DNA from 4 places in the Thioalkalivibrio sp. ALE10 genome. Region 4 is predicted to be linked to each of the others. Evidence: predicted binding sites of a transcription regulator. Region 4 holds the regulator's gene; each other region holds the start of a gene.
What was found. Region 4 encodes sigma-54, which starts transcription at its own class of promoters, with help from an activator protein. Its sites were predicted from a motif close to TGGCANGNTNCNTGCTT; they were not measured.
Positions count from the first base shown of each region.

Region 1: a site for sigma-54 is predicted at 2,976-2,992, ahead of F788_RS0109125 (TorF family putative porin). Genes of this name have one in related genera too.
Region 2: a site for sigma-54 is predicted at 2,731-2,747, ahead of flgB (flagellar basal body rod protein FlgB). Genes of this name have one in related genera too.
Region 3: a site for sigma-54 is predicted at 4,610-4,626, ahead of urtA (urea ABC transporter substrate-binding protein). Genes of this name have one in related genera too.

Region 1 is NZ_KB906453.1:210,432-217,671, reverse strand. Features, by position in the region: gene F788_RS0109140 (ATP-binding cassette domain-containing protein) at 1-233, opposite strand, end outside; gene F788_RS0109135 (ammonium transporter) at 436-1,686, opposite strand; gene glnK (P-II family nitrogen regulator) at 1,726-2,064, opposite strand; gene F788_RS0109125 (TorF family putative porin) at 2,138-2,920, opposite strand; gene folB (dihydroneopterin aldolase) at 3,229-3,591, opposite strand; gene F788_RS0109115 (amidoligase family protein) at 3,736-4,731, shown strand; gene F788_RS0109110 (gamma-glutamyl-gamma-aminobutyrate hydrolase family protein) at 4,748-5,536, shown strand; gene msrA (peptide-methionine (S)-S-oxide reductase MsrA) at 5,518-6,159, opposite strand; gene F788_RS0109100 (PQQ-dependent sugar dehydrogenase) at 6,159-7,240, opposite strand, start outside.
Region 2 is NZ_KB906458.1:9,402-16,641, reverse strand. Features, by position in the region: gene flgE (flagellar hook protein FlgE) at 1-1,087, opposite strand, end outside; gene F788_RS0112245 (flagellar hook assembly protein FlgD) at 1,122-1,817, opposite strand; gene flgC (flagellar basal body rod protein FlgC) at 1,828-2,250, opposite strand; gene flgB (flagellar basal body rod protein FlgB) at 2,272-2,679, opposite strand; gene F788_RS0112230 (protein-glutamate O-methyltransferase CheR) at 2,868-3,683, opposite strand; gene F788_RS0112225 (chemotaxis protein) at 3,879-4,808, opposite strand; gene flgA (flagellar basal body P-ring formation chaperone FlgA) at 5,032-5,700, shown strand; gene flgM (flagellar biosynthesis anti-sigma factor FlgM) at 5,793-6,110, shown strand; gene F788_RS0112210 (flagella synthesis protein FlgN) at 6,115-6,597, shown strand; gene F788_RS0112205 (flagellar brake protein) at 6,678-7,240, shown strand, end outside.
Region 3 is NZ_KB906453.1:220,239-227,478, forward strand. Features, by position in the region: gene urtD (urea ABC transporter ATP-binding protein UrtD) at 1-251, opposite strand, end outside; gene urtC (urea ABC transporter permease subunit UrtC) at 248-1,339, opposite strand; gene urtB (urea ABC transporter permease subunit UrtB) at 1,352-3,085, opposite strand; gene urtA (urea ABC transporter substrate-binding protein) at 3,178-4,527, opposite strand; gene ureG (urease accessory protein UreG) at 4,773-5,402, opposite strand; gene F788_RS0109180 (urease accessory protein UreF) at 5,424-6,140, opposite strand; gene ureE (urease accessory protein UreE) at 6,124-6,588, opposite strand; gene ureC (urease subunit alpha) at 6,596-7,240, opposite strand, start outside.
Region 4 is NZ_KB906450.1:432,095-439,334, forward strand. Features, by position in the region: gene rapZ (RNase adapter RapZ) at 1-524, opposite strand, end outside; gene hprK (HPr(Ser) kinase/phosphatase) at 530-1,570, opposite strand; gene F788_RS0102130 (PTS sugar transporter subunit IIA) at 1,573-2,037, opposite strand; gene hpf (ribosome hibernation-promoting factor, HPF/YfiA family) at 2,042-2,380, opposite strand; gene F788_RS0102140 (RNA polymerase factor sigma-54) at 2,384-3,913, opposite strand; gene lptB (LPS export ABC transporter ATP-binding protein) at 3,998-4,738, opposite strand; gene lptA (lipopolysaccharide transport periplasmic protein LptA) at 4,735-5,277, opposite strand; gene lptC (LPS export ABC transporter periplasmic protein LptC) at 5,274-5,852, opposite strand; gene F788_RS0102160 (HAD family hydrolase) at 5,849-6,385, opposite strand; gene F788_RS0102165 (KpsF/GutQ family sugar-phosphate isomerase) at 6,385-7,240, opposite strand, start outside.

The DNA of each region.
Region 1 (7,240 bases), on a different contig from region 4:
GGGACGTAGGCCACCTGCCGGCGCCACTCCGGGGGCGTCAGCGCGTCACGCGCCGCGCCGTCCAGCCACACCTCGCCGGTGTTCGGATCCAGGTCGGCAATCGCCCGCAGAAGCAGCGACTTCCCCGCGCCGGAGGCGCCGGTGATCTGCACCAGCTCGCCGGGCTGCACGCGCAGGTCCACGGGGCCGAGGCGGTCGGTTCGCAATTGACGGAGTTCCAGCAGGGGCTGCATGACATTACTCGTGGGGACGGGCGCATGATGGTAACCGTCGGGAACCGCACGGGCCATCGCAAAAAAAGAGGGCGCCGCGAGGGCGCCCTGAAGGCCAACTTCCGGGTCCTGGGAGAGACCGTGCTGTCGGCGTCGGAGGAGACAAGTTGCGGGGCCGGCCTTCCGGCCCCGTCCAGCCTGCGTACAGGCTATGGGTTTCGCGTTACTTGTTCGTGAACTCGGGGTAGGCCTCGAGGCCGCACTCGGTCACGTCGGCACCGATCTCTTCTTCCTCTTCACCCAGGCGGATGCCCATGGCCATCTTGAGGACGAACCACACCAGCAGGCTGGCGAGGAAGACGAAGACGAAGATCGCCGCCAGACCCGCGATCTGCGCCACGAAGGTCGCATCCGGGTTGGACAGCAGCACCGCGAGGACACCCCAGATGCCGGCCGTGCCGTGGGCCGAGATCGCACCCACCGGGTCATCGATCTTGACCTTGTCCAGGGCGACGATGGAGAACACCACGATCACGCCACCCACGGCGCCGATGAAGGTCGCCAGCAGCGGGCTGGGCATCAGCGGTTCGGCGGTGATGGACACCAGGCCGGCGACCGCGCCGTTCAGGGCCATGGTCAGATCGGCCTTGCCGAACATCAGACGGGTCGTGATCAGCGCGGCAATCACGCCCCCGGCCGCGGCCAGGTTGGTGTTGGTGAACACGGCCGCCACGGCATTCGCGGATTCAACGTCGGACACCTTGAGCTCGGAACCGCCGTTGAAGCCGAACCAGCCCAGCCAGAGGATCAGCACGCCCAGCGTCGCCAGCGGCATGCTGGAGCCCGGGATCGCGTTGATCTGGCCGTCCTTGCCGTACTTGCCCTTGCGCGCCCCCAGCAGCAGGACGCCCGCCAGCGCGGCCACGGCACCGGTGAAGTGGACGATGCCCGAACCGGCGTAGTCGAGATAGCCGATCTGGTCCAGCATGCCGCCCCCCCAGCTCCAGAAGCCCTGGATCGGGTAGATCACGCCGGTGAGGACCACGGCGAAGGCGAGGAAGGCCCACAGCTTCATGCGTTCGGCAACCGCCCCGGAAACAATCGACATCGCGGTGGCCACGAACACCACCTGGAAGAAGAAGTCCGCGCGGTCGGAGTAGTAGATGTCGCCACCGCTGCCCAGCACCTCAGACACGGCGTTGTCACCGGTGATAAAGAAGCCCAGGCCCGGGATCAACGAGGTGAGCCCGTCGCTGTACATGATGTTGTAGCCGATCAGCATGTACATGACCGAGGCGATGGAATAAAGGGAGATGTTCTTGGTGAGGATTTCGGCCACGCTCTTGGTCCGCACCATGCCGGCCTCGAGCATGGTAAAGCCCGCGGCCATCCACATGACCAGCGCGCCGGCCATCAGGAAGTAAAAGGTATCAAGGGCGTAGGCCACCTCGACGACTTGCTGTTCGATATCCATTTTCGGATTACCTCATCTAATAATGACCGAGATGGGCGCTCAGAGCGCTTCGGTTCCGGTTTCACCCGTGCGGATTCGCAGGACCTGCTCGACCGGCGAGACAAAGATCTTTCCGTCCCCGATCTTGCCGGTGCTCGCGGCCTTCGAAACGGCTTCGATCACCTGGTCGACCAGGCTGTCATCCACCGCAACCTCCAGCTTGACCTTGGGCAGAAAGTCCACGACGTATTCAGCACCGCGGTACAGTTCGGTGTGGCCACGCTGACGACCGAAACCCTTGACTTCGGTCATGGTGATGCCCTGCACACCGATCTCGGACATCGCCTCGCGCACATCATCAAGCTTGAACGGCTTGATCACGGCAGTAATCATCTTCATGTCAGACTCCTCTCCGGCGAGCCGCTGCCCGGGGGCAACGACCCGCAACGATGTTTTGCTTCCGGTTCAACGATCAGAAGGATTTCGACCAGCCCACCCAGGCGCGCATGTCCTCGTCATCGACATCGGCGTAGGCCAGGTTCAGGCTGAATTCGCCGAATTCGCCGGCATCACGGGCGAGACTGGCGGAGTAGTGGGTGTAGTCGTCGGCATCGCTGTCGTCGAAGGTCTGGCGACCAACCATGAAGCCGGCGCTGTAGACCTCGGCGAACGGGACATCCAGGCCGCCGTAGAAATAGACGTCGTCGCTTTCCAGAAGCGACTCGGACGCGCTGTCGGTCACCACCCACTGAACACCGCCGTAAAAGCCGATCATGTCCATGTCATAACTGACTGACCCGACCAGTTCGCCGAAATCGTAAGAGACGGAAGACGAGGACGACGTCCCATCATCTTCGTCAACAGTAGTTACAGACGCATCCGGATAGGCGTAGTAGACATAACCCACGTCATAGCCGAACCCGTTATCAAATGAATCTGCAAAACCAAGATAAAGATCCAGCTCGTAAGTGGTGTCGTCCGTTACAGTCACACGTTCGTCATCGTCGTACGCACTGCCGAAATCGACATTAGATGCCCAAGTGCCCATGTAGAAGCCTGAGGCATGCTCCCAGTCAAAACCACCCTGGATTGCGGCACCCCCGTCGGTTTCGGAGAAACCGCGCAGTTCATAATCGGAAACAATTGAAATGTTGGCCGAGAATTCAGCGGCCGCGCTGGAAGTAAAGACGACACCCCCGGTAGACCCGACGGCCAGGATCGCGGTGGCGACGGCGGAATAGGCGAATTTCTTCATTGATTGACTCCCTCTGCGTGTTTTCTGGATGTCGCTGCTTGTCGACACCCGTTCCTTGCAGGGGGCGTGCCAGAAACGTGAAACGGGGCAAAATCCGGTTTTATGCAACCCTGTTGCGGGCAAACCACGGGTGATTGCCACGAACGGGTGCAATCACAAAGTGCAGACGCACCAAAAGAGGGCAATACGAGCCGGGGACGCCACCGGAAAGGGCGCCGCGCGGGAAGGAGCAGTGCGGGAAATCTGTGCGGGAAACAGGAGCAGGAAGCGCGGAAGCGTCCTGGCGGTCGGTCGGGGCCTGCTCGGTCTCAGTCGGTGGCGAGCGAGCCGCGTTCGATGGTGATGCCCACCTCGCGCACCCCGGCCACCGCGCCCGGTTTGCCCAGGGTAATGCGCAGCCACGGCGAACCGAACTGCGCCATCAGGGTCTCGGCGATCTCCTCGGCGAGGGATTCGAGCAGGATGTGGGGTTCACGGGTCACGATGGCCCGCACCGCGTTGGCCACGGCCTCGTAGTCAACCGTGTCTTCGATCTCACCGGAGTGGGCGGCCACGCGAGTGTCCGCCGCCAGCTCGATGTCGAAGCGCAGCGGGCGCTGCATGCGCTGTTCCCAGTCGTAGACGCCGACCACGGCGGGGATTTCGAGATCGCGCAGATAGATACGGTCCATGCGGGACACCGGGGACACAGGGTTGCGAAGGGGCTTATCGTACTGCCTGCCCCCGCCCGCGTACACCGGGGCGTGCGATCGTGGCGCAACGCGCTACCATGCCCGGACAGTCCGACCGAACAGCGTCGCCAGGAGAGCCGCCGCATGTCCACCACTTCGTTTCAGCCACTGCCGTGGACCCGGACCCCCGAGGGGGCCCTGCGCCGGGTCGGCGTGGAAATCGAGATGGCGGGCGTCTCGCTGGAGACGATGGCCCGCGCCATCATCGACGAATTCGGCGGGCAAATCGAGGCCGAGCATGCCTTCGTGCTGCATGTCCGCGACAGCGACGCGGGGGATTTCCAGCTGGAGCTGGATGCCCGCGTACTCAAGGACCGCGGCTATCGCGAGCACCTGGCCCGCCTGGGGGTCGACCTGGAAGACCGTGACCAGGAAGCACTGGAGGCCTGGCTGGCCGATGCCGCCGGGCGCCTGGTCCCGCACGAGATCGTCGCGCCACCCCTGGAACCTGCGCAGCTGCCCCGACTGGACCGGGTGCGTGCCGCACTGCAACAGGAAGGCGCGCTGGGGACCGAGCGCTCGCTGCTGTACGCGTTCGGGCTGCAGCTGAACATCGAGATCCACAGCCGCGAGCCCGAATGGCTGCTGGCCGTACTGCGGGCCTTCGTGCTCATGTACGAGATCCTCGCGCAGGCGGGGGCCATCGACCTGTCGCGCCGCCTGTCGCCCTATATCCGGCCGTTCCCGGGCGCCTTCGTGCGCTACATTCTCGATCCCGATTTCACCCCGGACCGCGCATCGCTGATCGACACCTGGCTGGCACACAACCCCACGCGCAACCGTCCGCTGGACCTGCTCCCGGTGCTGGCGGAGCTGGACCCCGAACGCGTTGCGGCGGCGCCGGTGGAACACGAACTGATCAAGCCGCGTCCCGCCCTGCATTACCGGTTGCCGGACTGCCGCATCGACGACCCGGACTGGAGCCTGGCGCACCCGCTGAACGGCTGGGTGGAAGTGGAACAGCTGGCCGCTCATCCCGAACGTCTGGAACGGCTCGCGCGGGAGTATCTGGAGCGCCCGGGCCAGGCAGTTGGCCGCTGGACCGATGAATGGATGCAGCGACTGCGTGCCTGGTTCTGAGCGCCCGCAGCGTCCGGTGATCGCCGTCACCGGCCCGGACCGTGGCGGCACGCCCGCGTGGCTGTTCACCGCCCTGGCGGTGTGGCGGGCCGGCGGCCGTCCCCTGCGCATCCGCCCCGGGCACCCCCGCCGCAACCGCCGCATCGACGCGCTGATCGTCGGCGGCGGGGCCGACGTCGACCCCGGGCTTTATGGCGAAACCCTGCCAGGGGGCCCTGACACCACTGCCATCCGCCGGGCGGAGCAACGCCTGTCGCAGCGCCTGATCGGCTACGCCTTCTATCCCGCGCTGTGGGTGCTGCGCCGGCTGTTCCAGTCGAAGAGGTCATCGCTGGACCCGGAGCGCGACCGGCTGGAGAAATCCCTGATTCACCACGCGCTGGACGAGCACCTGCCGATCCTCGGCATCTGCCGCGGGATGCAGCTGATCAACGTGGTGCGCGGCGGCAGTCTGCATCGCGACCTGGCCGCGTTCCACGCGGAGACCCCCAACGCCCGCAGCCTCTTGCCGGTCAAACAGGTACGACTGGATCCGCACTCGCGGCTGTCCGCCATCCTTGGCGATGCACCGCTGCGCGTGAACGCCCTGCACGATCAGGCCGTCGACCGCCTTGGCCACGACCTGAAGGTTGTCGGACGCGAACCCTCGCGCGTGGTCCAGGCCATCGAGGCCGGCGGCCGTGATTTCTGCATCGGCGTGCAGTGGCACCCCGAATACCTGCCGCAGAAGGCCCGCCACCAGCGCCTGTTCCGCGCGCTGGTGGCCGCGGCCCGCGAACGGATCGCTCAGACCGGGGACGGATAGGCGACGCGCAGGCCACCCAGGCCGCAATAGCCGTCCGGAACCTTCGCCAGATACTGCTGGTGGTAGTCCTCGGCGAAGTAGTACGCCTCCAGCTCGCGGATCTCGGTGGTGACCGGTCCCAGTCCCGCTGCCTGCAGCGCGGCGTTGAAGCGCTCGCGGCTGGCCAGCGCGGCCTCGTAATGGACCGGATCCACGGTGTAGATCCCGGAGCGGTACTGGGTCCCGACATCATTGCCCTGACGCATCCCCTGGGTCGGGTCATGTCCCTCCCAGAAGGTGCGGAACAGGGTCTCCTTCGACACCGCGCGTGGATCGAACACCACCCGCACCAGTTCGGCATGGCCGGTCCGGCCGCTGCAGACCTCGCGGTAGGTCGGATTGGGGGTGTACCCGCCGCCGTAACCCACGCTGGTGGAATACACCCCGTCGAGCTGCCAGAACAGTCGCTCGGCGCCCCAGAAGCAGCCCATGCCGAAGTGGATGATTTCCATGCCATCGGGGTACGGCGGCGCCAGCGGGGTCCCCAGCACCGCATGGCGTTCCGGCACCGGCATGGCCTCGGCCCGTCCGGGCAGGGCGCGCTCGGGCTCCACCATCTGCGGCTGCATCCAGTCGCCGAACATCATTCGCTCCCGTGGTCGCCGGCCGGGCGCAGCCGCAGCAGCTCGCCGGGGTTATGGTCGGTCAGCACCCAGATCGCGCCGTCGTGTACGCGCACGTCGCGCACCCGGCGGTCCAGATCGGGCAGCACCTCCACCTCGCTGACCAGCTCGCGATCATCGAAAGTCAGACGGCGCAGGGTGCGGTGGGCCAGCCCGCCCGCCAGCAGGTCGCCGTCCCAGTCGGCAAAGGCCGGATCCCGCAGGATCGCCATGCCGGAAGGCGCAATCGACGGCGTCCAGTGGTGCAACGGGGAGACCATCCCCTCCTTCTCGGTGATGCCCTCGCCGATCTGGCCGCCACCGTACTCCTCGCCATGGGTGATCACCGGCCAGCCGTAGTTGTTGCCCGGCTCGATGATGTTGACCTCGTCCCCGCCCTGCGGACCGTGCTGGTTCTCCCACAGGATGCCGGTCTCGGGATCCATCACCATGCCCTGGGAGTTGCGCACGCCATACGCCCAGATCGCGTCGCGCCGGTCGGCATCATCCACGAACGGGTTGTCCGCCGGGATCGTACCGTCGTCGTGCAGACGGATGATGATACCGATGTGGTTGGAGGGATCCTGTGCCTGATGACGGTCCCCGCGGTCGCCGACGCTGATGAACACGTGAGTGTCGTCGTCGAACACGATGCGGCTGCCGAAATGGCGCCCGCCCCGCACGCCCGGCTCGGCGGTGAACAGGGTCTCGACGTCGCTCAGGGCCCCGTCCTCGAAGCGTCCGCGCGCCAGACGCGTGGTCAGCCCACCGTCCACGCTGGCCGCGTAGGTGAAGTACAGCCAGCGGTTGTCGGCGAAATCCGGGTGCAGGGCCAGGTCCAGCAACCCGCCCTGATTGCGCGCCCGCAGGTCATCCGGCAGCCCCGGCACCAGTTCACCCCGACCGGAAAAATCCGGGCCGTCGTCGCCGGCCGGGAAATGCCGCAGCGCGCCCGGGCGCTCGCTGATCAGCGCGCCACCGTCGGGCAGGAACGCAATGGCCCAGGGGTGATTGAGCCCCTCGTGCAGGATCTCCACCGACAGCCCGTCGGCCGAGGCCTCCA
Region 2 (7,240 bases), on a different contig from region 4:
GCGCGTTCACCGTGGGTCCGCCTGAGGCGAAGGTCTCCGCCCAGTTGTTGTTGCCCAGCTGCTCAAGGCCCTGCGGGTTGTCGAAGTTGGCCAGCGTCACCTGGCCCAGCACGTCCGACTGCCCGTTGCTGTAGCGGGCGAACACCACGCCCTCGTTGTCGATATCGATGTCGGTCAGCGTGCCCGGGGCAAACCCGTTCTGATTGAGATCGCTGACACCGAAGTCGGACCCGTACTGGGTCGTCCCATCGAAAACGATAGAGACCTCATCATCGTCCTCGAAGTTACCGCCGGGAGAGAAAGAGAAGGTTACGTCCTCCTCATCCGGAGGGTCGCCATCTTCATCCACCAGCTCACCATTACTACCGAAAAGCAGCTGCGCGGGGAAATCCCCATCTTCGACCACTTCACCGTTGACCGCGACGTTGACCTCCCACTCGTTGTCATCGGTCTTGGTGAAATAGACCTCCGCGTCCTGGGCCTCGCCTTGGCCGTTGTACACCGTCAGCGAAGTGGAAAAGTTGTAGCTTTCGGGGACGGCCACGCCGTCATCGGTATCGAAGCCATCGTCGATTACCGGCGCATCGGACTGCAGGTTCAGCCGGGCATCGATCCGGGAAGTCACCTGTGGCGAACCCTCGCCGGTCTGCAGCCGCAGGTTGTCCGGGGTTCCACCCAGATCGGCGGGATCGGTATCACCGTCTTCGGCGATGTATCCCTGCAGGTTCTGGCCCTGGCTGTTCACCAGGAAGCCCTCGCGATCCACCTGAAACTCGCCGGCGCGCGAGTAGAGCGTGTTGCCGCCGTCATTGAGCTGGAAGAACCCCTCCCCGTCGATCGCCAGATCCAGGCCGTTCTCGGTGAACTCGGTCTGCCCCTGGGTGAACTGCTGGGTCACCGCCAGCAGGCGCGACCCGGCACCGGTGGCGGTCTGCGCGGTCCCGCCGAAGGACTGCGCATAGACATCCCCGAATTCGGCACGTGATTGCTTGAACCCGGTGGTCCCCGAGTTGGAGATGTTGTTGCCGGTCACGTCCAGGTCGGCCTGGGCCGAGTTCAGTCCGCTCAATCCGATGTTGAAGGGCATGTTCCGTTCCTCCGGTTGTTTTTTGTGTCGGGCGTCAGCCGGAAATCCGGCGTACGTCCGAAAAATCGATCTCGCCCACACCTTGCACATTCAGTGCCAGGCCGTTTTTCTCCCCGCCCATGGAGACGCTGTCCACGCGCTGGTTAAGAAAGGTCTCCAGCGATTCGGTGCGCTCCCCGCTGCGCGCGGTCGCCCGGACCTCGTAGACCCCGGCCGGCGCGCGCTGGCCGTTGTCGGTCAGGCCATCCCACTGGAAGTCCTGCAGCCCGGCGCCCATCGCGCCGAGATTCATGCGCCGCACGCGCTCGCCGGCCCCGTTCATGATCTCGACCTCCACCGACTCGGCCGAGGCCCCCAGTTCGAACGCTCCGCTCATGCCGCCCTCGGGGCCCAGCTGGCCGAACTCCACCGGCACCAGCACATCCTTGCCGACCAGGTTGGCGCCCTGCACCGCCTGGTTCTGACCCATCGACTGGGCGAAGCCCTCGAACGACTCGTTCAGCTGCTGGATCCCGGTGACGCTGGAGAACTGCGCCATCTGCGCGATGAAGTCCCCGTTTTCCATCGGCTCGAACGGGTCCTGGTTCTGCAGCTGGGTCGTCATCAGCTTGAGGAAGTCCTCCTGTCCCAGCTGATCCGGCCCGCCTTCCTTCTCCTGACGGTCTCGCTGGGCCTGGCGGTCAGTGCGAATCCCCGCCCCTTCCAGCATGTCGGGTGTCAGTCCGTTCATTTCCGGTCTCCTAGCCTTGTCCGCCCATCTGCAGCGTGCGCATCATCAACTGGCGGGTGGTGTCCATGACTTCAACGTTGGCTTCGTAATTGCGCGAGGCCGACATCATGTTGGCCATCTCCTCGACCACGCTGACCGCCGGGCGAAAGATGTAGCCATCGTCGTTTGCCTTCGGGTGATGGGGCTCGTAATGCATCTGCGGCTCGGCATCCGACTCCTCGATCCCGGCCACCCGCACCGGCGTCGCGGTACCGTCGCGGCTGGCCTGGTCCATCGCTGCCTGGAACAGCACGTGTTTCCCGCGATAGGCCTCCTCGGCGCTGCCGGCCGCCGTGTTGGCGTTCGCCAGGTTCGAAGACACCGTATTCAGCCGCGCCGACTGTGCCGTCAGCGCCGAAGCCGAGGTATTGAACAGATTGAACAGATCACTCACGGCAGTGGCCTCCCGTCAGGTTCAGCGATTGCCCCGGAAGGCATCGCGAATGCCGGAAACCCGGCGATTGAGAAATTCGAGGCTGCTCTGGTACTTGACCGAGTTCTCGGCGAACGCCGCCCGCTCCATCTGCGGATCCACGGTATTGCCGTCCAGAGACGGCTGCGAAGGGATGCGGTACTTGAGCTCGGCCCCGGTGCCCGCGGCAGCCGTCCCCGGATCCTGATGACCCGCGCGGGTCTGGCTGAGCTGAAGCTGGCCACCACCACCCGAAGCCGCCTCCAGCTGGCTGCGAAAATCCAGGTCGCGCGCCTTGTAGCCGGGGGTGTCGGCATTGGCGATGTTCGAGCTCAGAACCTCCATGCGCTGCGAACGCAGGTTCACCGACTCCGGCAGAATCCCGAGCGCCTTGTCCAGCGATATGCTCATCCCGTTCCGTCCGGCCCGCGCATGGCGGGCATCCGTTGCCTGACCACGACGATGCAATCGCCGTGCCATTGGCTGCCGGCAAAAGGGGAAAAAGGATAGGGAGGGACACCGGCACGCGGCCGGCCACGCGGCGAATCACCGCGCAGGGAACGAGCGCCGGGCCCGTTGCAGGCCCGGCGTGGAGGGGTTCAGCCCTTCAGCCGCAGGACCGAGCCGTACTCGGTGCGCACGGTTTCGTACGCCTTGCTGTAGGGCCCGACCGTCTCGGAAGCGCCAAGAAACAGATAGCCACCGGGGTTGAGCTGCTTCGCAATACCGTCAAGGACCTGACGCTTGGTCTCGGCGGAGAAATAGATCAGGACGTTACGGCAGAACACGATGTCGAACTTGCCCAGCGCCGCGTAGCTGTCGACCAGATTGAGTTTCTGGAACCGGCAGCGGCGCTGCACCTCGGGGATGATCTTGTGCCCCTCGGGCACGGTCTGGAAGAACCGGGACCGCCGCGACTCGCTCAGCCCGCGCACGATGCTCAGACCGTCATAGACTCCCTTGCGGGCGTCTTCCAGCACGCCCTCGGACAGGTCCGTGCCGAGAATGCTGACGGGCACCACCCGGCGCGGGCGCGAGGCCTCCCATTCCGAGACCACCATCGAGATACTGTAGGGCTCCTGTCCACTGGAACACCCGGCCGACCAGACCTTGATCGACGACCGAGTGGACGCCAGCTCCGGGAGGATCACGTGGCGCAGGATCTCGAACGGAAAACCGTCGCGAAACCAGGAGGTTTCGTTGGTGGTCATCGCATCGATGACGCGCGTGCGCAGCTTCGGGCTGGGCGCCTTGCGCAGCGCGTGCAGCAGTTCCGGCACGTCCTTGTAGCCAAATTCATCCAGCAGGCGGGACAGCCGGCTGGACACCAGGTACTGGCGGCTGTCCCCCAGCACCAGGCCACAGCACTCGGAGAGAAAGCGCGCGAATTCTTCGTAGTCACGGGAATCGATCACGCACACATCTCCGCCTTGACGCGTGCCGGGCCCGTCCGCCGTCCGCTGGTTGTTCGGTTCGATGATTCCATGCCGCCACAGTATAGGGCTTCGAGGCGGCCTTGCGGGAGTCCGCAGCCTGCAAAGGGGCGGCAAGCGCCGGCCACCCGCCCCGGCCGGGCCGGCACTCGTTCGCCCCCGGCAACCACCGACATCTCAGGCGGTCTTGTTGATCTGTTCCAGGACCGCACTGGCCAGTTCGTCCGGGTTGAACTTGGAGAGGAACGCATCCGCACCGGCCCGACGCACCATGTCGGTATTGAATTCGCCGCTGAGCGAGGAATGCAGCAGCACCCGCAGCGGCCGCAGCCGGTCGTTCTCGCGGATCTTTGCCGTCAGGGTGTAACCATCCATGCGCGGCATTTCGATATCCGAGATCACCAGCTCGACCGTGTCGTGGATCGGACCCTCGGCGGCTTTCGCCTCCAGGTAATCCAGGGCTTCACGCCCGTCCTTGCACAGCACGTAGGGCCACTCGAGCCCCTGGATGGCGCTTTCGATCTGGCGGCGAGCCACCACCGAGTCGTCGGCGATGACGATTTCCCGACGCTCGGGTGTCTGCTCGGCCACCGCGGAACGCACGCTTTCCGACACCTCGGTGGGCAACGGATTGACCAGCGACAGCACGCGCTCCACGTCGATGATCTCCACCAGCTTGTTGTCGAGTTCAGTGACCGCCACCAGAAACGACTCGCGCCCGGTGCCGCGCGGGGGCGACTTCACCTGGTCCCAGTTGACGTTCACGATGCGATCCACCGCCGACACCATGAAGCCCTGCACCGAGCGATTGAACTCCGTCACCACGACCTTCTGCTGGCCGTCCGCCCCGGCCCGCGTCGACTGCATGCCCATCGCCCGCGCCAGATCGATGATCGGCACGGTCTTGTCGCGCAGGGTGGTGACCCCCCGCACCACCCCGGCGGACCCGGGAATCTGGCGCAACTGCGGCAGCGGAACCACCTCGCGCACCTTGAACACGTTGATCCCGAAGGTCTGCGTGCCGCCCAGATAGAACAGCAGAAGCTCCATCCGGTTCTGCCCGACCATCTGCGTGCGCTGGTTCACGTCGTCAATAAACTGACTCACGGTTCTCGCCCCCTGGGTTGTTCTCCCTGCTAACGGCCGCGCCGGCGGGAGCTTGAACCACGCATCGGACGCGCAGGACAGGCGCCGGATGCCATGGCACAGAAGCTGCATGTATTCCGTCACGAAGACACAGGGTCAACGGTGACCGGACATGCACCTTTTCAAGTTACAGGCTTTGCTCCCGTACCGCAGCCCGGGCCGCAGCGGGGGTGCGCTTCTTCTGATGCTCGCGCTCCTCGCCCCGACCGCGCAAGCGGAGATCGAGCCGGTGCAGAACATTCGTGACAGCGCGGAACGGTTCCTGCACCAGCAGCTGGGGGACCACAACGGCGACGATGTGGAGGTGCAACTCGGTCATGTCGACGACCGCCTGCGCCTCAAGCGCTGCGAAGAACCCCTGGAGGCCTCGCTGCCGCCCGGCGGCCGCCCGAGGGGCAATACCGCGGTCAACATCCGCTGTCCCGGGCCGGTGACCTGGTCGGTGTACGTTCCGGCCACCGTGGAACGCCACGCCGAGGTGGTGGTGGCCCGCCGCAATCTGTCGCGCCAGCAGACCCTGGGGCCGGGCGATCTGCGCATGGAGCGCATCGAGACGTCGCGCCAGGCCAGCCATTATTTCGAGGACGCATCCGAGGTGGTCGGTCTGCAGACCCGCCGCGCGATTCGCCAGGGCCAGGTCATCGGCCAGCAGCACGTTAATGAACGTCAGGTGATCCAGCGCGGCCAGCGCGTTACCATCCTCGCCAGCAGCGGCAGCGTCACTATCCGCATGCAGGGCGAAGCCCTGGAAGACGCCACGGCCGGCGACTGGATCCGCGTGCGCAACACCTCCTCCGGACGCGAGATCGAGGGCGAGGTCCAGCCATCGGGCACGGTTCGCGTCGCCCTGTAGTAAAATGTGACGGAAATCCCGCAACCGACCCTACAGTTTCGGGCATTCCGGCCGATACACGAGCCAGACCAGTCAAACGACAGGACAAAGTCATGGATATCAAAGGCCCCAACATCAATGGCCTGCGCCCCGACAGCCAGAACGGCGGGGTCCGCGGCCGTGACGACGACGCCCGCACCGGCGGTAACGGGGTGGATCGCGCCGGCAATGGCGATGCCGCCAGCGGCGACGCCGTCACCCTGACCGGTGCCGCCCAGGCCATGAACGGCAGCGGCGAAGCCAGCGAGGCCGCGCCGTTCAACGAGGCGAAGGTGGCCGAGATCCGCGAGGCGATCGCTCAGGGGAACTACCCGATCGACAACGAGGAACTGGCCGATCGCATGATGGAAATCGAAGGCCTGCTGCGGTGATCCGGTGGTGACCGACGAAACCGGAATCCGTCCTTCCCTGGAGGAATCCATCCGTCTCGGACAACGGCTGGAGGATATCCTGCTGGAGGAAACCCGGGCCATTGAGTCACGCGAACCGGATCGGCTGCAGGCCGCGGTCCAGCGCAAGCAGGAACTGCTGCAGGCACTGGAAACCGAAACCCGCAAACAGCAGCAATGGATCGAAGCCCGCGGTGCCGAGTTCACCCCGGAAGGGGTAGCGCGGCTGTTCGCGCGTCTGGAGGGAGGAGAGCACCTCAACGACCGCTGGCAGGCGCTGCGGGCGACGATCGAACGCTGCAACGAACTCAACCAGGGCAACGCCCGGCTGATCGAACGCAACCAGCGCCGGGTCCAGATGTCCATGCAGATCCTGCGTGGCGAAGACAACGGACCGGCCACGACCTACGACCCCTACGGCAAGGCCCGTCATCGCCGTACCACCGGCCAGACCATCACCCGCGCCTGAGCCCGAGTTGGACCGGAAAGGCGTGAACTCCGTCACAGGGTGTATGATGCGCGAACCCACTTCGGACGCGACGTGCCCTCATGGATGACAACGACTATACCGTCAACACCCCGGAACGCATCGGCCAGATACTGCGCGACCTGGACCATGGCCTGACGCTGGTCAGTATCCGCCTGGAAGAAAGCGGCCCGCTGTACACCTCGGCGCTGATTCGTCTGGATGCCGACGCACGACGTCTCTACCTCGACCAGCTGCAACCCCCTTCCCTCCACCAGCGGATCCGGCCCGGCCAGCCCCTGCGCGTCTTCGCGACCCTGCGCGGCGTGGCCGTGCGGTTTACCACCGAGGTCCGCCAGATCGTGAGCGAATCGCCGGGAGACCTCTACGAGTGTCCGTATCCCGCCGAACTGCAATACCTGCAGCGTCGCGAGACCTTCCGCGTTCATATCCCCCTGAGCAACCGCCCGACCCTGCAGATCCAGGGCGAGATGCACGAAGAACCGATCGAGGGATCGGTGGTGGACCTTTCGGCCGAAGGCATGTGCGTGGAACTGCCGAATGAAGTGCTGCAGGAGATCCCCTATGGCAGCCGCCTGGAATTCACCAACCTGCTGCTCCCGGACGTGCAGGAAAGGGTCTCCGG
Region 3 (7,240 bases), on a different contig from region 4:
TCCATCAGGGTGGTCTTGCCGGCCCCGTTCGGGCCGATGATGCAGCGCAGTTCGCCGTCGCCGATGTACAGGGTGAGGTCATCCAGCGCGCGGAATCCGTCGAACGACTTGGTGATGCCCTCCAGGTACAGCGCCATGCCGTGCGAGACGTCGAGCGCCGGGTTCTCCGCGGGGTTGTTGACGAGGTCGAACACCCGGTCCCGGCGCATCGTCTCGCGGAACCGTTCGAGACTTTGCGACACGCCGTTCATGCCTTGCCCTCCTTGCGGCGCGAAAACAGGCCGATGACCCCGCGAGGCATCAGCAGCGTGACGAAGATGAAGATGCCGCCGAGGATGAACAGCCAGAGGTCGGGGTGGGCGCTGGTGGCCCAGGTCTTGACCACGTTCACCACGCCGGCGCCGAGGATGGCCCCGACCAGCGTTCCGCGCCCCCCCAGCGCGACCCAGATCGCCATCTCGATGGATGCGGAGGGCACCATCTCCGAGGGGTTGATGACGCCGGTCTGCGGGACGTAGAGCGCGCCGGCGACCCCGCACAGGACCGCGGAGACCACCCAGACGAACAGCTTGTAGCGCAGCGGATCGTAACCGGTGAAGCGCACCCGGTTCTCGGCATCCCGCACGGCAGTGAGGACCCGCCCGAGCTTGGAGGTCACGATCCAGCGGCACAGCAGGTAGGCCAGGATCAGTGCCAGGGCCGAGGCCCAGAACAGGACCAGCCGGGCCTGCGGGGTACCGAGGTCGAGACCCAGCAGGTAGGTGAAGTTCGTCAGGCCGGTGTCGCCGCCGAAGCCCGTCTCGGTGCGGAAGAACAGATGCATCCCGCCGAAGGTGAGCGCCTGCGTGATGATGGCGAAATACACCCCCCGGACCCGTGAACGGAACGCCAGCACGCCGAACACGAAGGCGAGCACGCCCGGGACCAGGGCAATCATCAGCAGGGTAAAGAGGAACGAATCGAAGCCGGCCCAGTACCAGGGCCAGTCGCTGTAATCCAGCCACTGCAGGAAATTGGGCAGGCGGTCCTCGTAGCTGACCCGCGTGAGATGGGCACCCATCACGTAGCCGCCCATGGCGAAGAAGACCCCGTGGCCCAGGGACAGGATCCCGGTGTAGCCCCAGATCAGATCCAGGGCCAGGGCGACCATGGCCAGGGCGAGGAAACGCCCCGCGAGGGTGACCATCCAGCCCGGCATGTGGAACGGCGAATCCGGTGGCACGAACCAGTACAGCACCGGCACCACCACCAGCGCCAGGAACGCGAGGATCGCGAGGATGGCCCAGGCGGTTCCGCTGTGCAGCCGGCCGAGACGGGAGATTGCGCTGGACGAATGCATGAAGACGGTCTCCTAATCGTCGGCCGAGCGGCCCTTCAGGGCGAAGATCCCCTGAGGACGCCACTGAATGAACAGGATGATGGCGGCGAAGACGATGATGGTGCCGAGCACGGCGCCGACCGCCGGTTCCAGGAATTTCGTGGTCACGCCGATGCCGAGGGCGCTCAGCACGGGGCCGAACAGACTGCCCACGCCGCCCAGCACGACGACCATGAACGACTCCACGATGTAGTTCTGGCCCATCTCGGGGCCCACGTTCACGATCTGGGACAGCGCGACCCCGCCCAGTCCGGCCACGCCGGCGCCCATGCCGAAGGTCCACATGTCGACCCGGCGCGCCGGGACGCCCAGACAGGCGGCCATGTCCCGGTTCTGCATGACCGCGCGGACCTCGAGGCCCAGACGCGTCCGGTTCATCAGCACCCAGACCAGCCCGACGACGAAGATCGCGAACACGATGACCCCGACGCGCGAGGTCGACAGACTGACCCCCTGCATGATCTGCACGCTGCCGGAGAACCACGGCGGGCTGGCGACGCTGACGTTCTGTGCACCGAAGATCATGCGGACGGACTGAATCAGGACCAGGCTGATGCCCCAGGTGGCCAGCAGCGTCTCCAGCGGACGGGTGTAAAGAAAACGGATCACGCCGCGTTCCATGGCAATGCCCACGGCACCGGCCGTCAGAAAGGCCAGTGGGACGGCCGCGATCAGGTAGTAATGGAAGTACTGCGGGATGAGAAGGGCGAACAGTGCCTGGGTCATGAAGGTCGTGTAGGCCCCGACCATCAGCAGTTCGCCGTGGGCCATGTTGATCACGCCCATCAGCCCGAAGATGATCGCCAGACCCATGGCGGCCAGCAGAAGCACGCTGCCCATCGAAAGTCCATAGACGAGGTCGGACACGAAGCGGGCCGTGCGTTCACGCTGCTCGATTGCACGAACCCCGGCCGCGGCGGCTTCGCGGATCTCCGGGTTCGTCTCGACGGGCTGGCCCTCGTCGTCGCGTTCCAGCAGGGCCTGCAGATCGCTGCGCAGGCGGCTGGCCCGCACCTCGGCCACGATCTCGACGGCTTCCAGCCGACGGGCATCGTCCTCGCTGTCGAGGTCCAGCTGGGCCAGGGCAATGTTCAGAAGGCGTTCCGTTTCCGCGGCCGTTTCCTCGTCGAGGGCGGCGACGATGGCATCGCGCATCTCCGGACGGGGGCGTTCCGCCAGTTCTTCGGCCGCGGCGAGGCGGGCGGCCGGGTCGTCCGCGAAGATCTGCAATGCGCCGATGGTCGGGCGCAGGATCCGGCGGATGGGGTTGGTCGCACGTGGTTCGTTCAGATCGCCTGTGTCCAGATCCTCCCGGGGTTCACCGGTAATGGCCTCCCGGAATGTCCCGTCGCGGGCATCCTCGATGATCAGGGTCTCGTCATCGGTGAAAAACAGCCGACGGTCGCGCAGCGCCAGCAGGGCGGGCAGCGTGTCCGCGTCCTGACTGGCCGCGATGTCCTCGATGGCGGCCTGCAGCGCCCGGATGTCCTGAGTGGCCATGGCCCTCAGGAGTTCTGCGGTATCTTCGGCCAGTTCTTCGTCGGTGACTTCGGCCAGCTCGGCTTCCAGTTGTTCTTCCTGCTCTTCTTCGAGCTGTTCGGCCTGTTCCCGGGCCTCTCCCATGGCCGCCGATGCGCCCGGTGACAGCAGGGGCGTCAGGAGCATTGCGCACAGCAGGCCGATGGCGACACGTGCGGTGAGTCGCATGATTCTCTCTCCTCAGGGTGCCCCGCCACGGATGCGCGGGGGGCAATCGGGAAGGCCGGCACCGGTGTGGTGCCGGCCGGACGTACCCGGACTCAGAAGCGCAGGTCGTAGGTGGGTTCTTCGCAGTCGCCGCAGACCCAGGGGTAGCGCCAGTTCGCTACACGGTCTTCGTTACCTTCGACGTAATCGCTCCACGGCTCGGCGCGGACCACGTCATCGGTTTCCCAGACCGGGAAGAACTGACCATCCGGCTGGATCTCGCCAATGATCACGGGCTTGTGCAGATGGTGGTTCTCGTCGTCCATGCACACCTCGAACCCGGACGGCGCGTCGACGCACTGCCCGTACACCGCCTGGCGAACGGCGTCGACGTCCGTCGTGCCTGCCTGCAGGACCGCCTGGGCCCACATGCGCATGCCGATGTGCGTGGCTTCCATCGGATCATTGGTCACCCGGTCGGAACCGCCGGACAGGCCTTCCTGTTCCACGTATTCCATCCACCGCTCGGTGAAGCGTTCGTTCTCCGGGGTCTCGATGGACATGAAGTAGTTCCAGGCGGCGAGGTGGCCCGCGAGGGGGTCGGTGTCCATGCCGCGGAGTTCTTCCTCGCCCACCGAGGTCGCCAGTACCGGAACGTCGATGGGATCAATGCCCTGGTTGGCCAGCTCCTGGTAGAACGCCACGTTGGAATCGCCGTTGATGGTGTTGATCACCGCGGTGGGGCCATCCTGGGAGAAGCTGTCGATGTCGCTGACCAGCGTCTGGAAATCGGCATGTTCGAACGGGAAGTAGACCTCCTCGATGGCGTCGTCCGAAATCCCGTGGGCATTCAGATAGGCACGCACGATGCGGTTGGTGGTCCGCGGGAAGACGTAGTCAGTGCCGACCAGGAAGAAGCGCTCGGCGCCGCCGCCCTCGTCGCTCATCAGATATTCCACGCCGGGCAGGGTCTGCTGGTTCGGCGCGGCGCCGGTGTAAAAGATGTTGCGCGAGGACTCCTCGCCCTCGTACTGGACCGGATAGAACATCAGCCCGTTGAGTTCCTCGAGGACCGGCAGGACCGCTTCACGGGACACTGATGTCCACGAGCCGAAGATGACGTCCACGTTCTCGCGCTCGATCATCTCACGGGCGTGTTCGGCGTAGGTGGGCCAGTCGGAGCCGGGGTCCATCACCACCGGTTCGAGTTCGCGGCCCAGCAGGCCGCCGTTTTCGTTAATGTCCTCGATGGTCATCAGGGCCACGTCCCGGAGGGACGTCTCGCTGATGGCCATCGTGCCCGACAGCGAGTGGAGGATGCCCACCTTGATCGGATCTTCGTCGGCCTGTGCGGTTATGCCTCCGCCGGTTGCCAGGCCCAGGGCCAGTGCGACACCGGTGGCGGTGCGGGTGGCCCGGCGCGCGAGCGAAATTTGCGGGGGGTGGCTCGTGTTTGGATGCATCGACTGTCTCCGTTCTCCGCTAGGGATCGTTTCCAGGGAACAACCCGGCACTCCGTAATACCGGCGCCGGACATTCCCGGGGCAGCAAGCTGTGTGCCATGAACGGAAAACGGGGTCTTGCGCCCGGTGTCCGCAGTCATCTCCGGTCGGGAGGGGAGGGCGGACTGCATGCACATGGTGCATCTGTCTCGTGATGGGGCGGAGGTTGCCGCACGGGTGTGCATCGTCCGCCGGGCGGTCGCTGCTCAGGCCGATTCCCTGGCGGGGAGCATTCCATGCTCGATGATGAACCGGACGACTTCATCCAGGCCCTCGCCCGTGCGCATGTTCGTGAAGACAAACGGGCGCTCGCCGCGCATGCGCCGACTGTCGCGGTCCATGACCTCCAGCGAGGCACCGACCCCCTCGGCGAGATCGATCTTGTTGATCACCAGCAGGTCGGAACGGGTCACGCCGGGCCCCCCTTTGCGCGGGATCTTGTCGCCCGCGCAGACGTCGATCACGTAGATCGTCAGATCGGACAGCTCCGGGCTGAACGTCGCGGACAGGTTGTCGCCGCCGCTCTCGACGAATACGACCTCGAGGCCGGGAAAACGGATGCCGAGGTCGGCCAGGGCCGACAGGTTCATCGAGGCATCCTCGCGGATCGCCGTGTGCGGGCACCCGCCGGTCTCCACCCCGACGATGCGTTCGGCCTCCAGCGCATCGTGGCGGGTCAGGAACTCGGCATCCTCGCGGGTGTAGATGTCGTTGGTGACCACGGCGATGCTGTACATCTCGCGCATGCGCTGACACAGGGCCTGGAGCAGGGCGGTCTTGCCGGAGCCGACCGGCCCGCCGATGCCGACGCGCAGGACTCGGGGATTCAGTGACATGGGTGCCTCCCGGGAATTTCGCTAACTGCGGAACAGGCGTGAATACTGGGTTTCGTGCAGGGCGCTGGCGATGGCGACACCGGGGGCCGTGCCGCCAATCGCCGCGTCGTCCCGCGCAAGCCCCTCCCGTGCAGCCCCGCCGATGGTCGAGGCCAGGCGGTGGAGCAGGCGCTGACCGGCGGTCTGCCCCAGCGGGACCAGCTTGATCGCGGCCGCGACCTGGTTCTCGCACCAGGACCAGAGAATCGCCTCGGCTCCTTCCTCGACCGGGATGGACCAGCGCGCCAGCGCCAGCGCGAACAGCGTGGCCCAGGTGGCGTCGGGATGACCCTGCCACCGGTCGGCCTCGTTCAGATCGAGCTCGGACAGCAGACGCGCCAGCGCCTGCCCGAGGTGACGGTCTTCGGCGCGCAGTTCGCGGGTCTCGCGACTGGCGCCCAGCCACGCACTGAACCGTTCGACGGCCTCGTCGTCGTCCTCCAGCCAGGCCCGGTGCAGGCGTGCGAGCAGGGGGATGTCGATCCGGCTCAGGCTGTGGCGGATCTGGCCCTGCATCCAGTCGGCCACCGCGGCCTCGTCCGCGAGCCAGCCCGCTTCGATGGCCCATTCCATGCCGCCGGAATAGCTGTAGGTCCCGACCGGCAGCGTGGGGCTCACCAGTTGCCAGAGACGTCGCCGTGCCAGGCCCGGGTCAGTCAGTTCCGGGTCAGTCAGCCCCGGATCAGTGCGAATGGCCATGGCCGTGACCGCCGTGGGCGTGTCCGTGCCCGTAGGCGCCGGCCTCCGGCTCGAACGGGGCGTGCTCGAAGATTGGATCGAGTCCGATGCCGCGCAGCATGTCGTCCAGCACGTGGTCGTGCAGGTAACGCAGCCGGCCCGGGTCGATCTGCAGGGCAATGTGGCGGTTGCCGAGGTGGTAGGTCGCGCGTGCTAGCAGCAGCGGGTCCTCGCAGTACACGGTGCTGACGGGTTCCGGCGCGGCACGCACCGTGACCCACTCGCCGCTGTCCGCGCGCAGGGCGGACCCGTCGCGCAGCATGCCGCCCCGCTCGAGGAATACGCCGACCTCGTCGCCGGTGTCGAGGGTGGCCCGGAAGCGGCTCTTCATCCGTGTCTCGACCGGCAGATGCAGGGTTCCGGTCACGGTGGTCGGGGCGCTCTCGGCGCGTTCGATCAGGCGAATCATGGGGACCTCAGAACAGGAAGTAACGCTGGCTCAGCGGCAGCTCGGTGGCGGGTTCGCAGGTCAGAAGCTCGCCGTCGGCACGCACCTCGTAGGTCTCCGGGTCCACTTCCATCTTCGGCAGCCAGTCGTTCAGCCGCATGTCCTGCTTGCCGATCTCGCGGCAGCCGCTGACCGCGACCAGTTTTCGCTGCAGGCCCAGCTGTTCGCCGATCCCGGCCGCCAGGGCCGCCTGCGAGACGAAGCTGACGGACGTGCCGGTCATGGCCGGGCCGTAGCTGCCGAACATCGGCCGGTAATGCACCGGCTGTGGCGTGGGGATGGAGGCGTTGGGGTCGCCCATCGGGGCCGAGGCGATCATCCCGCCCTTGATGATGAGCGCCGGCTTGACGCCGAAAAAGGCCGGATCCCACAGGACCAGGTCGGCCAGCTTGCCGGGTTCGACGGAGCCCACTTCGTGGGCCATGCCATGCGCCAGCGCGGGATTGATGGTGTATTTGGCGACATAGCGCTGTGCGCGGAAATTGTCGTGCTCGGACGGATCGCGAGTCAGGGAGCCGCGCTGGGTCTTCATCTTGTGGGCGGTCTGCCAGGTCCGCAGGATCACCTCACCCACGCGTCCCATCGCCTGCGAGTCCGAGGCGATCACGGAGAA
Region 4 (7,240 bases):
CCGAAGGACTGGAACAGCAGCGACAGGCCGGCGGTCTCGCGGCTGCCGACCCGGGCCCGGAGCGTGCGCGCGAGGTCGTGCATCGACAGCCGGCTGGTGTCCACGGTCAGGTCGGCCTCCACCGCCACGTGCCCCAGCCAGGTCCGTTCCATGCCGATCGCTTCCACCAGCGGGATGCCGTCGCGTGCCAGCGGATGGCGTCTGCGGGTCAGGTGGTAGCGACGCAGCAGGACCTCGTCGGAGGCATTGAGGAACAGCACCTCGACCTCCAGGCCCGATCCACGCAGCTCGCCCAGCAGCTGGCCGAATCCGCTGAGGGCGTCGAGGCCCGAACGGACGTCCACGCCCACGGCCAGATGGCGGTCACCGCCGGTGTCGTAATGACCGCTGCGGACCTTCTCCACCAGTTCCGGCAGCATCGGCAGCGGCAGGTTGTCGACACAGAAGTAGCCGGCGTCCTCCAGGGTATGCAGGGCGACGGTCTTGCCGGAACCCGACAGACCACTGACCAGCAGCAGACGCATGTGGGTCAGCCCTCGGGATCGGGGTTGGGAACCGTGGTGCTGGGCCCGCCGATGTGGAAGATGGATTCCTCCTGCTGATCCTCGCCCATCTGGCGCCGCTGGCGGGCGCGCAGATCGTCCCCGGCGATGTAGCCCTGCATGTGCAGCAGGTGATTGCGGACCGCGGCCTCGATCATGACCGCGATGTTGCGCCCCGGCGCCACCGGCAGGCTGATCAGCGGGATGCGCAGGCCGAGGATCTCGCTCTCGCCGCGGCGCCCGTTCAGGCGGTCGTCCGGCACCGGCGAGGGCTCGTTGTGATCGCGCAGATCGATGATCAGGCGCAGATACTTGCCGCCCTTGATCGCCGAGTCGCCGTACATCGCGCGGATGTTGAGCACGCCCAGGCCGCGCACCTCGAGCAGGTCCTGGAGCAGGGCGGGGCAGTGTCCGCGCACGATATCCGGGGCAATGCGCGCGAACTCGGGGGCATCATCGGCGATCAGCCGGTGGCCACGCGAGATCAGCTCGAGTGCGACCTCGCTCTTGCCGACGCTGGAAGCCCCCGAGATCAGCACGCCGATCCCGAGGATCTCCATGAACACCCCGTGGCGCACCTCGAAATGGGCGAGGCGCTGCTGCAGGAAATAGCGCAGCAGCGCGATGACTTCGTGCGATGAGGTGCGCGTGCACAGGATCACCGGCAGCGGGTCGTCACCTGTGTGCGGCATGCGCGGGAACGGGCAGGTGTCCTCGGCGAAGATCACCATGGTGGTGCCCGTGCGGGCCATTTCCAGCACCAGGTGGTCACGCTGCTCGTCGGACAGGCCGGCGATGTAGCGGGCCTCGTAGTCGCCGATGACCTGGATGCGGTTGGGGCGGATCAGGTTCAGGTGGCCGGCCAGCGGCAGGTCGCCATCGCCGAATCCCAGGAGTTCGCGGTCGCCCGCGGCTTCCTCTCCGTGGACGTAGCGCAGATCCAGACGGCTCCCCATCGCCCGCGTGAGCGCGGCGATGGTGATGTTGCTCGCGGTGCCGTCGGCTGCCGCTTCCGCCCGGTCGGCCATGGTCAGGTGTCTCCCAGCGCCCGGCTGAGGGCCTGCTGGACCCCCGCGCTGTCCGCGGCGCGCCGGATGCCGGCGAGGGTGTCCGGCTGCGACAGCCCGCGCGCGAGCTGGGCCAGCAGGTCCAGGTGTTCGCTGGTGGCCTCTTCCGGCACCAGCAGGGCGATCAGGATGTCCACCGGTTCGTGGTCCATGGCTTCGAAATCCACGCCCTGATCCAGACGCAGGACCGCGATGCGGGGCGTATCCAGCTCGGCGAGACGGCCGTGCGGGATCGCCACGCCATGGCCGAGCCCGGTGGAGCCCAGTTTTTCGCGGGCCGACATGGCTTCGAACGCGGCACTGGCCGCCAGTCCGTCCGCGGCCCCGTCCACCAGCAGATCGGCGAGGGTTTCCAGCGCTCGTTTCTTGCTGGAGCAGTCGGTTTCCAGTCCGATGCGCTCCGGGGTGATGAGCTCGGCCGGATTCATCGGCTTACTGGGGCTGTTCGCGGTTGCGCTGGGCGCCCTCGGCGCGATGATGATCCTTGACCTTCTCCTTGTGCTTGATCAGCTGGCGGTCGACCTTGTCGATCAGGCCGTCGATGGCGGCGTACATGTCATCGTGGCTGGCCTCGGCGTGGATGTGGTTGCCGCTGACCTGCAGATTCGCTTCCGCCTTGTTGTGCAGCTTCTGCGTCTTCTCGTGGTTCAGCACCACGTGCACGTCGATCACCTTGTCGAAGTGGCGTTCCAGCTTCTGGAATTTCTCGTTGACGTAGTCGCGCAGGGCGTCGGTGATGTCGACGTGGTGTCCGGTGAGATTGATCTGCATGGGTCAGGCTCCTTTCGGTTTGCTTCCGGTCGGCATGGCGGCCATCTGGCGGCGTTCGCTGGAGGATGGCAGGTTCATGCCCTCCCGGTATTTGGCCACGGTACGCCGGGCCACGTTGATGCCCCGATCCGCGAGGATCTGGGCGAGGCGGGAATCGCTGAGCGGTTTGCCCGGCGTTTCCTCTTCGATGAGTTCGCGGATCATGGCACGAATCGCGGTCGCGGAGCATTCCCCGCCGTCGCTGGTGCCCACGTGACTGGAGAAGAAATACTTGAATTCGAACACCCCGCGGGGGGTGTGCATGTATTTCTGCGTGGTCACCCGCGAGATCGTGGACTCGTGCATCTCCAGGGCTTCGGCGATGTCGCGCAGGATCAGCGGCTGCATCGCCACCTCGCCGTGTTCCAGGAACCCCTGCTGGCGTTCGACGATCGCGCGCGCCACGCGCAGCAGGGTGTCGTTGCGGCTGTGCAGGCTCTTGATGAACCATCGCGCCTCCTGCAGCTGATCGCGCATGAAGGCGCTGTCGCGGGCATCGGAGACCTGGCGGACCATGCCGGCGTAGAGGTCGTTGATGCGAATGCGCGGGGCGATCTCGGGATTCAGGTCGACCTGCCAGCCCCGGTCGGTATGACGCACGTAGACATCCGGGACCACGTATTCCGGCGGTGTCTCGCTGATCTGGGCGCCGGGGCGCGGGTTCAGCGTGCGGATCAGGTCCAGCGCCGCGGCCAGTTCGTCGCCATCGCGTACGCCGCTCTGGCGCTGCAGGGCCTTGTAGTCACGCCGGGCAAGGGCGTCCATGCCGTGTTCCAGGACCGCGCGCGCCGCCTCGCGCGAGGGCGCGTCCGGCGCCAGCTCACCCAGCTGGACCTCCAGGCACTCGCGCAGATCCAGCGAACCGACCCCCAGCGGGTCGCAGTGCTGCAACCAGTGGCGTACGGCCTCGACCTCGTCGGTGTCGACGGGGGGTTCTTCACTCCGGCTGATGGTCTCGGCCAGGGTCTCGACGTCGCCCTCGAGGTAGCCGTCGCCGTTGATGGTGTCGATCAGGGCGGCGCCGATGCGCTGGTCGCGCGGGGTCAGGTGCGACAGATGCAGCTGCCACAGCAGGTGATCCTGCAGCCCGCCGCCGTCGTCGTCCGAGGTGTTCTCCAGCGGGTCGCGGTCGTCCGGACCGCGCGGGCTGGCGCTGGCGTCGTAGATGTCTTCCCAGCGGCTGTCGGTCACCAGCTCGTCGGGGATGACGTCCTCCGAGCCGCCGGCATCCACCGTTTCGCCGGTGCCGGCGGCGTCGCTGCCGCTCTCGCCGTCGTCGGTGTTCGCGTCGCTGGCAGTGTCCGCGGTGTCCCCCGCGTCGGCACCGAGTTCGTCATCCTCGGCCTGTTCCAGCATGGGATTGCTTTCCAGCGCCTGCTGGATCTCGGCCTGGAGCTCCAGCGTCGACAGCTGCAGCAGCCGGATGGCCTGCTGCAGCTGCGGCGTCATGGTCAGCGTCTGACCGAGCTGCAGATTCAGCCCGGGCTTCAGCATGAGTTGGGAAAGGCGTTGGTCACCATAAGTGAATAGTAATCCCTTGCTGCGGGCTTGTGCACCGTCCGGGTGCGGCGGTCGGTGTCACAGGCGGAAGTTTTCGCCGAGGTAGACCTCGCGCACGCGGGCGTCGGCCAGCAGTTCGTCCGGCGTGCCCGCGCTCAGCAGGCGCCCCTCGCTGAGGATGTACGCGCGATGGCAGATACCCAGGGTCTCGCGTACGTTGTGATCCGAGATTAGTACGCCGATGCCGCGTTCGGCCAGGTGGCGGATGACTGCCTGGATCTCGCCGACCGAGATCGGATCGACCCCGGCAAACGGTTCGTCCAGACAGATGAACTGCGGATCGCCGGCCAGCGCGCGGGCGATCTCGGCGCGCCGCCGCTCGCCTCCGGACAGCGCGATCCCGGGGCTGTGGCGCACGGTCTCCAGCTGGAATTCCTCGATCAGGGCGTCGCCGATGCGGCGGCGCTCGTGGCGGTCGAGTTCCGGGCGCAGTTCCAGCACTGCCTGCAGGTTGTCCTCGACCGACAGGCGGCGAAAGATCGAGGCCTCCTGGGGCAGATAGCCCAGCCCGGCGCGGGCGCGTTCGTGGATGGGCGCCCGGGTGATGTCGCGCCCGCCCAGGGTGATGCGCCCGGTATTGGGCCGGATCAGTCCGACCAGGCTGTAGAAGCAGGTGGTCTTGCCGGCTCCGTTGGGTCCCAGCAGGCCGACCACTTCGCCGGGCACCAGGTCGACATCCATCGCGTCCAGCACGGTACGCTGGCCATAGCGCTTGCTCAGCTCGCGGGCGACGAGATGGCCGTCGGCCCCGGGGCTCATGGATCGTCCTCGCGTGGCTGCAGGCGGATGTGCACGCGCTCGTCGTCGGTGTCGCCGCGTTCGGCGCGGATCACGTCGCGTTCGAGATCGTAGGTGATGCGCTGCCCGCGGGCATCCTCGGCGGCGGTGATGACGCGCGCCCGTTCGGTCAGGATCACGCGTTCCTCGTCGAGGAAATAGTCGATGCGCAGCCCCTCGGCGATGCGCGTCTCGCCGGTCTCGGGATCGGGCGACTCCAGGCGTGCGGGCTCGCCGTGGGCCTCGATCTCGTAGGGACGGCGCTCGCGCATGTGCACGATGACGCGGTCCGCTTCCAGGGTGGCATCGCCGCGCACCACGATCACGTCGCCCGTGTAGGTTCCGGTGCCCGCGCGCTCGTCCATCTCGGCGTGGTCCGCGGTGATCTCCACCGGCAGGGCATCCTCGCGGCCGGTCGCCGGCGGGGCCGCCAGGAACAGTGCGAGTACCCCCGTCACGGCAAGCAGCAGGGCCGGTCGACGGATGCCCGCGCGGCGATGTTCGGTTGTGGCCGGGTTCATTCCGGGCGGTCCTCCTGCGGCAGGTCGCTGTACAGCGTGTAGACCTCGGCGAGCAGCTCAATGGTATCCGCTTGCGGGTCGGCGCGCAGGCCGGTGCCCCGCTGGAACAGTCCCGGCTGTTCCAGGGTGCTCGGGGCCGACGAGGTTGTCAGCCGGGTGTCCAGCGCCACGCGCACGTCGCGCGACTCGATCACCGTGCGTACGCGCGCGTCGCGTTCGGGGCGCACGCCGCGGGTGTGGCCGAAGGTATGCAGGAGTTCGCGATCGGGCTGATGTGCCGCGCGCGGGGCGCGCCAGGTCCAGTTCAGGCCCCGTTGGTCCAGCAGATCCAGCTCCGGGTCATCGATGAACTGGACCGCATCCCGGTCGTATTCGCGCAGCCGCGACCCCTGCAGGCGGTGGGTGGGCCGCCCGTCCTCGCCGGTGACATGCGCGGTAAACCCCTCGATCTGCAGCGTGGGTTCCGCGTCGGCCGCGGGTTCGGCGGGCGGCTCGGCCGCTGCCGGCCCGGCGAGCAGGCATCCGGCGGCCAGCAGCCGGGCGGCGAGCGGGGCGCGGCGCGGATCCGGGGTCATGCGTGCAGGTAGCTTTCGAGCACGGCCTCAAGGCGGCCGCGTGCAGCCAGCAGGTCCTCGCAGACTTCGCGGACCGCGCCGCGCCCGCCACCGGCCGTGGTGACCCATTGCGCGTGCTGGCGCACGAACGGATGGGCGTCGCCGACCGCGATGCCCAGGCCAACCCGGCGCATCGCCGGCAGATCGACCACGTCGTCGCCGACGAACGCGGCCTCGTCGGCGCGGTGCCCGGTCTGCTGCAGCAGCTGTGCCAGTGCCTCCCCCTTGTCCCGCCGGCCCTGGATGCAGTGGCGGATGCCCAGATCCTGCAGGCGATGTTCGACGACCGCCGACTGCCGCCCGGTCAGGATCGCGACCTCCAGGCCTTCGTCCATGGCCATGCGCAGGCCGTGGCCGTCGCGGCTGTGGAAGGCCTTGTACTGTTCGCCACCGTCGCCGAGAAACAGCGCGCCGTCGGTCAGCACGCCGTCGACGTCCAGGATCAGCAGTCGGGTGCCGCGCTGCAGGCCGGCGAGATCGATGTCGTCATGCATCAGGCCACCCCCGCGCGCAGCAGGTCGTGCATGTTGATCACCCCCTGCAGCCGGCCGTCCGCATCGGCGACCGGGAGGGCGTTGATGCGGCGGCTTTCCATCACCTCCAGGGCCTCCGCGGCCAGCCAGTCGGCGCGGGCGGTGTGCCCGCCCCGGGTCATCACCTCGCCAATGGTCAGCGTCTCCAGGCTCTCGCCCCGGTCCAGGGTGCGGCGCAGGTCGCCGTCGGTGAAGACCCCCAGGATTCGCGCGTCGGCGTCGCTGACGATCACCAGTCCCAGTCCCTTGCGGGTGATCTCGAACAGCGCATCCTTCAGCGGCGCGTCTGGTGCGATGCGCGGGATCGCCTCGCCGGTATGCATGATGTCGCCGACGTGGATCAGCAGGCGCCGCCCGAGGCGCCCGCCGGGGTGCGAACGCGCGAAATCGTCGGCGGTGAAGCCGCGCGCATCCAGCACCGCCACCGCCAGGGCATCGCTCATCGCCAGGGCCGCGGTGGTGCTGGAGGTCGGCGCCAGCCCCAGCGGGCAGGCCTCGTGTTCCACGCTGACATCCAGGTGTACGCTGGCATCGGTGCCCAGGCGCGAGCCGGGGTTGCCGGTCATCGCGATCAGCGGGACGTCCAGGCGTCGGATCAGCGGCAGGATGGTGAGGATCTCGTCGGTCTCGCCGGAGTTCGACAGGGCGATCACTACGTCGTCGCGGGTGATCATGCCGAGATCGCCGTGGCTGGCCTCGCCCGGATGCACGAAGAACGCCGGCGTGCCGGTGGAGGCGAGGGTGGCCGCCAGCTTGCTGCCGATGTGGCCGGACTTGCCCATGCCGGTAACCACCACCCGCCCGCGACAGGCGAGG